Azospirillum brasilense: one gene and its partner. The protein of the gene in region 2 interacts with the protein of the main gene of each other region in a pairwise test. Links are inferred from orthologs where the notes say so. Each region holds a gene or a part of one and is shown on either strand. Other genes may lie near its edges. The genes, in order: ligA and leuS.

Region 1 (3,329 bases), 790 kb from region 2 along the record:
CACGGTAGGACTCGACATTGCGCGTCAGGGCGTCGTGCAGGGCCTTGTGCGCGGCGAAGGTCGGGTAGCCGGCCTCGGCCATGTGTGCTTCTTCGCGTGCGAAATGATCCTTGGTGTAGTGGATCAGTTCGTCGAGGATCGCTTCTATGACGTCAGGAGAGGCGCGGTTTTCGTCCGCACCCAGCTTGTTGACGATATCCACGAGAACGCGATGATCCTCATCGAGTTCTTCGATGCCGACGCTCATCCAGCGCGACCATTGAATGGAGTCCATGGCGATCCCCCGTCTCGTTCTTCTTATGGCGCTTCGACCCTTTATGGAACCGGCGGCGAGGGGCGTCAACGCGGCACTCAGCCGCGCCGCCCCTCCCTCTCCACCGCCGGTCAGCCGGCGATCAGCTCCGCCCACTCCTGCTCGCTGAGGATGGTCACGCCGAGGTCGCGCGCCTTGGCGGCCTTGCTGCCCGCGTCCGCCCCGCAGATGACGTAATCGGTCTTGGCCGAGACCGAGCCGGCGACCTTGGCGCCCAGCGACTCCGCACGGGTCTTGGCTTCGGTGCGGGTCATGGTCTCCAGCGTGCCGGTGAAGACCACCGTCTTGCCGGCGACGGGCGAGCCGCTGGCCGCCTTCGGGCGTTCGGCGTCGGCCACCCGCACGCCGGCGGCGCGCAGGTCGTGGATGATGGCGCGGTTGCGCTCTTCCAGGAAGAAGCCGGCCAGTTCCTCCGCGGCGACCTCGCCGACGTCGGGGATGGCGACCAGTTCACCCCAGCCGGGACCGGGCTGCGCGCCGACGGCGGCGAGCATCGCCGTCTTCCAGTCCGCCAGGGCGCCGTAGCGCTCGGCCAGCGCCTGGGCGGCCCGGCTGTCCACCTTCTTGATGCCAAGCAGCTTGATGACGCTGTCCAGCCGCAGCGCCTCCTGACCGGCGTAGAAGTCCAGCTTCGGCAGGTTCTCCGGATCGGCGAACCAGGCGAGCAGAGCGTCGGCCTTCACCGGGCCGAGGCCGTTGAGGGCGTGCAGGTCGCGCCACGCGTCGCCCGGCATGTTGGCGACGGCGCGCTCCATCCCCTCCAGCCAGCCGTCGATCGAGCCGTAGTGGCGGGCCAGCGACTTGGCGGTCACCTCGCCGATGTGGCGGATGCCCAGCGCGAAGATGAAGCGGTGCAGGTCGATGCGCGCGCGCCGCTGGTTGATGGCGGCGAACAGGTTCTCGACCGACTTCTCCTTCCAGCCCGGACGGCCGAGGATGGCGATCTCCCCCGCCGCCACCCGGCGCTCCAGCGTAAAGATGTCCACGGGAGAGCGGATCAGCCCATCCTCCCAGAACTCCTCGATGGTCTTCTCCCCCAGACCTTCGATGTCGAAGGCGTTGCGCGACACGAAATGGCGCAGCCGTTCCTTGGCCTGGGCGGCGCAGATCAGCCCGCCGGTGCAGCGGCGCACCGCCTCGTCCGGTTCGCGCACGGCGAGGCTGCCGCAGACCGGACAATGGTCGGGAAAGACGTAGGGCACGGCGTCGTCGGGGCGCTGCCCCTCCACCACCCCGACGATCTGCGGGATCACGTCGCCGGCCCGCTGGACCGTCACCAGATCGCCGATGCGGACGTCCTTGCGGGCGATCTCGTCCTCGTTGTGCAGGGTGGCGCGGCTGACCACCACGCCGCCGACGGTGATGTCCTCCAGTTCGGCCACCGGGGTCAGGGCGCCGGTGCGGCCGACCTGGATGGTGATGCCCTTCAGCCGGGTCTGCGCCTGCTCCGCCGGGAACTTGTGGGCGATGGCCCAGCGCGGCGCCCGGCTGACGAAGCCCAGCCGCTGCTGAAGCTCCAGGCTGTTGACCTTGTAGACCACGCCGTCGATGTCGAAGGGCAGCGCCGAGCGCTCCTCGCCGATCTTCCGGTAATGGGTCAGCAGCGCCTCGGCGCCGTCGCACAGGTTGGCCGGGCGGTTCAGCGAGAAGCCCCAGCCGCGCAGCCGCTCGCGGATGCCCCACTGGGTGTCGGCGATCGGCTCCGACAGCTCGCCCAGCGCGTAGCCGAAGAAGCAGAGCGGGCGCGACGCGGTAACCGTCGAATCCTTCTGGCGCAGCGACCCGGCGGCGGCGTTGCGCGGGTTGGCGAACAGGTCCTCCCCCCGCTCCGCGTAGGCGCGGTTCATCGCCAGGAAGTCGTCGCGGTTCATGTAGACCTCGCCGCGCACCTCCAGCACCGCGGGATAGGGCGCCTCCAGTGTCTGCGGCACGTCGCGGATGGTGCGGACGTTGGCGGTCACGTCCTCGCCCTCCGTCCCGTCGCCGCGGGTGGCGGCCAGAACCAGCCGGCCGTTTTCGTAGCGGAGCGAGCAGGACAGCCCGTCGATCTTCGGTTCGGCCACGAACTCCAGCGGGGCGTCGTCGGACAGGCCGAGGAAGCGGCGGACGCGGGCGACGAACTCGTGCGCCTCCTCCGGCTCGAAGGCGTTGCCGAGCGACAGCATGGGCAGCGCGTGCCGCACCTTGCGGAAGGCCGCCGCCGGGGCGGCGCCGACGCGCAGCGAGGGCGAATTGGCCCGGCGCAGCTCCGGATAGCGCGCCTCGATCCCGTTGTTGCGGCGGACCAGCGCGTCGTAGGCGGCGTCGGAAATCTCCGGCTTGTCCTGCTGGTGGTAGAGCCGGTCGTGGTGGGCGATTTCCTGGGCCAGCGCGGCCAGTTCCGCCTGCGCCTGCTCCACCGTCAGCTCCTCCACGGGGATGCTGCGGAGCGCGGCGGGGGTGTCGAACAGGTCGTTCATGGCGGGTCTCTTCGGTGCCTTCTCATGAGGACGGCGCTGGATCGACGGGCGCCGCCGGGGGCGCAGCATAGCGCCGCGGGGGCGTGCCGTGGAGTCCGGCCTTGAGCCGGTCTGGCATTCGGCCCCGTCCGCACCAACCTTGAAACCGCAGACATGGAGCAGACCTAGAAAAGTGCGGGGGCGCGAGGGTTGCGTGTATGATGAGCCGGCGCCCGTGAACGGATGTGCTGTATGACCGAGCCGACCAGCCGTGCGACCGCCGGCAACCTGACCCCCAGCAGCCTGACCATCGACGATCGATTCGTCATCGCCGCGGCGCTTGACCGCATCCTGTATGACGATCCCGACCATTTCGCGACGGAGGACGCGCGCCTGCTGCGCCGCATGATTCCGCGCACCCCCTCCCCCTGGCTGCGGCTGGGTTTCCGTGCGGAGAGCCAGGGGCCGTCCATGTCGGGCCGGGCCGCCGGGGTGGGCGACGTCAAGATGGACGGCGACAAGAAGGTGGTCGAGGGCGGCGTGGGCGAGGCCCCGGTCTGGCGCTGCGGCCAGTACAA
Region 2 (3,420 bases):
GTCGTAGGCGTTTTCGACCGTGGCCAGGGCGCCGTACTGCTGCTCCAGCACGTTGTAGCTGATGTAGGAGCGCGCGTTGGCCTGGAACAGGATCGCACCCGTCGCCGCGTCGATGAGCTGGTAGGGCGCGTTCACGACGAGCTGGGCACGGGTGGCGGTCGCGTCCTTCTGAAGGGACAGCTTCTGCTCCGACGCGGTCAGCGCGGTCTCCAGCCGGTAGCGCGGGGCGGCGGGGCGGCCGTCGGCGTAGAAACGATCGATCAGCAGGTTGCGCAGCTTTTGGCCGTAACGATCCTTGATGCCGTTGATCTCGACCTGCTGAAGCTCGGCGCTGCCGATGCTGTTCGCCCCGAGGTTTCCATACATGGGCTGGAAACCGCAGGCCGCCGTGGCAAGCACGGCCGGCGCGACCAGGGCGAGGGCCAGAAGCCTCCGCCGCCGGACGCCGGCTTTGCTGCCGGTATGAAGGTCAGACGACGACATTGATCACCCGGTTCGGGACGACGATGACCTTGCGCACCGGCTTGCCCTCCAGGGCGCGATGGACGTTGGGATCGGCCAGGGCGGCCTGCTCCGCGGCGTCCTTCGCCATGTCGCGGGGCAGCTCCAGCGTGGCGCGCAGCTTGCCGTTGACCTGCACCGCCATGGTGACCGAGTCCTCGACCACCAGGCCGGCGTCGGCCTGCGGCCAGGGCTGGTTGACCAGCAGCGTGGCGTGGCCGAGCTGCGCCCACAGCTCTTCGGCCAGATGGGGCATCATCGGGGCGATCAGGCGCACGGTGGCCTCGAAGCCCTCGCGGAGCACCCAGGCCTCGCCCTCGCCCGTGCCGTCCAGCTCGGCGAGCGCGTTGGACAGCTCGCGCACGCGGGCCACCGCCTTGTTGAAGCGGAACTTCTCCAGGTCTTCCGAGATGCCGGCGATGGCCTTGTGGACCTGACGGCGGGTTGTCTCCGCCTTGGCGCCGAGGGCGTCCGGCTTCGGCGCACCGGCGGGCGGCAGAGCGACCGGCGATTCCGTCACCATCCGCCACAGGCGGTTGATGTAGCGCCAAGCGCCGTCGATACCGGCCTCGGTCCATTCCAGGTCGCGTTCCGGCGGGCTGTCGGACAGCATGAACAGGCGGGCGGCGTCGGCGCCGTAGGTGCCGATGATGTGCGCCGGGTCCACCACGTTCTTCTTTGACTTCGACATCTTCTCGACACGGCCGACCGTCACCGGGCCGTCGTTGTCGTTGCGGATGTAGTCGCCGAGATCGTTCTTGCGGATGTCGGTCGGGGCCAACCAGGCGCCGGTGCCGGCGTCCTTGTAGGTCTCGTGGTTCACCATGCCCTGGGTGAAGAGGCCGGCGAACGGCTCCTCCACGTTCAGGTAGCCGCACTGCTTCATCGCCCGCGTCCAGAAGCGGGAGTAGAGCAGATGCAGCACGGCATGCTCGATGCCGCCGATGTACTGGTCCACGGACAGCCAGTAGTCCACCGCCTCACGCGTGAAGGCGACGTCCTCGGCCTTGGGCGAGCAGAAACGGGCGAAATACCAGCTCGACTCGATGAAGGTGTCGAAGGTGTCCGTCTCGCGCACCGCCGGCTTGCCGCAGGTCGGGCAGCTCGTGTGCTTCCAGGTCGGGTGGTGGTCCAGCGGGTTGCCGGGCTTGTCGAAGGTCACGTCCTCCGGCAGGACCACCGGCAGATCCTGCTCCGGCACGGGAACGATGCCGCAGCTCTCGCAATGGATGACCGGGATCGGGCAGCCCCAGTAACGCTGGCGGGAGACGCCCCAGTCGCGCAGGCGGTACTGGGTGGTGCGCTCGCCCTGCCCCTGCTCCTCCAGCCGCTTGCCGACCTCCTGCTTGGCCGGCTCGACCTCCATCCCATCGAGGAAGCGGGAGTTGCGCAGCAGGCCGGGGCCGGTGTAGGCCTCGTCGCCGACCACGAAGGTCGCGGGATCGGCGTCCGCCGGAACGACCACCGGCTGGACCGGCAGGCCGTACTTGCGGGCGAAATCCAGGTCGCGCTGGTCATGGGCCGGGCAGCCGAAGATGGCGCCCGTGCCGTATTCCATCAGCACGAAGTTGGCGACGTAGACCGGCAGTTCCCAGGACGGGTCGAAGGGATGCACCACCCGCAGCCCGGTGTCGAAGCCGCGCTTCTCGGCGGTCTCGATCGCTTCCTCGCTGGTGCCCAGGCGGTTGCACTCGGCGATGAACTCGGCCAGCGCGGGGTTGCCGGCGGCCAGCTCGGCGGCCAGCGGGTGGTTGGCGGAGATCGCCGCGAAGGAGGCGCCGAACAGCGTGTCGGGCCGGGTCGTGAAGACCTCCAGCTTGTCCGTCCGCCCGACGAGGTCGAAGCGGAAACGCACGCCGGTGGACTTGCCGATCCAGTTCTCCTGCATCAGGCGCACGCGCTCCGGCCAGCGGTCCAGCGTGTCCAGCCCCTTCAGCAGCTCGTCGGCGTAGGCGGTGATCTTGAGGAACCACTGCGACAGCTTGCGCTTCTCGACCAGCGCCCCGGTGCGCCAGCCGCGGCCGTCGATCACCTGCTCGTTGGCGAGGACCGTGTTGTCGACCGGATCCCAGTTGACCCAGGACTCCTTGCGGTAGGCCAGGCCTTCCTTGAGGAAATCCAGGAACATCTTCTGCTCGTGGCGGTAATACTCCACGTCGCAGGTGGCGATCTCGCGGTCCCAGTCGATGGACAGGCCCATCGTCTTCAGCTGGCCGCGCATGGCCGCGATGTTCTCGCGCGTCCATTTGGCCGGGTGGGTCTTCTTCTCCAGCGCGGCGTTCTCCGCCGGCAGGCCGAAGGCGTCCCAGCCCATCGGGTGCAGCACGTTGAAGCCGCGGGCGCGCTTGTAGCGCGCGATCACGTCGCCGATGGTGTAGTTGCGCACATGCCCCATGTGGATGCGCCCCGACGGGTAGGGGAACATCTCCAGCACATAGTACTTCTCACGGGAAGCGTCCTCGCGCGCGGTGAAGCAGCCCTGCCGCTCCCACTCGCCCTGCCACTTCGCTTCGGTTTCCTTGACATTGTAACGCGACATGACCGCAGACGCCGTTCCGTGAGTTTCGTGGATCTAGACAAATAAGGCGCCGACGGCGGGGCAACAGGCGGCGGACCGATGCCCGCGCCCCACCCCGCCCGGCGCCCCCGTTCAGCGTGCCGCGGCCTGCTGGGCGACGCGGATCTGGCGGGCGCGGGTCAGCACCGCGTCCTCCAGCGTCGTCGCCGTCTCCGGCCCGACCGCGCTGTCGCGCCAGTCCGACCCGGCGCGCTGCTGCTTGAAGACCGACACCCGCACGCCGTCGGCACGGAGCTGGCGGTCCATGATGTACAGGTTGACCTTGAAGCGCTCGTTCGGGGCGTCCGGCGGCGTGTACCAGTCGGTCAGGATGACGCCGCCGAACGGGTCGGCGGAGACGA

The links.
Region 1: the proteins of leuS (region 2) and ligA interact in binary tests that used the Escherichia coli proteins (3 or more experiments, as listed by UniProt). The link is inferred for Azospirillum brasilense from one-to-one orthologs.

The regions. Positions count from the first base shown.
Region 1 is NZ_CP012914.1:855,946-859,274, reverse strand. The notes cover bases 79-3,094. They hold ligA (NAD-dependent DNA ligase LigA), read right to left. Parts: upstream 2,773-3,094; coding sequence 385-2,772; downstream 79-384. Other genes in these bases: AMK58_RS03870 (hypothetical protein), read left to right, coding at 3,004-3,094; AMK58_RS03880 (bacteriohemerythrin), read right to left, coding at 79-274. Also shown: more of AMK58_RS03880, read right to left, coding at 1-78; more of AMK58_RS03870, read left to right, coding at 3,095-3,329. UniProt on the Escherichia coli protein: DNA ligase that catalyzes the formation of phosphodiester linkages between 5'-phosphoryl and 3'-hydroxyl groups in double-stranded DNA using NAD as a coenzyme and as the energy source for the reaction.
Region 2 is NZ_CP012914.1:70,249-73,668, reverse strand. Bases 256-3,362 are described here. They hold leuS (leucine--tRNA ligase), read right to left. Parts: upstream 3,041-3,362; coding sequence 470-3,040; downstream 256-469. Other genes in these bases: AMK58_RS00325 (DUF3576 domain-containing protein), read right to left, coding at 3,152-3,362; lptE (LPS assembly lipoprotein LptE), read right to left, coding at 256-483. In the rest of the region: more of lptE, read right to left, coding at 1-255; more of AMK58_RS00325, read right to left, coding at 3,363-3,420.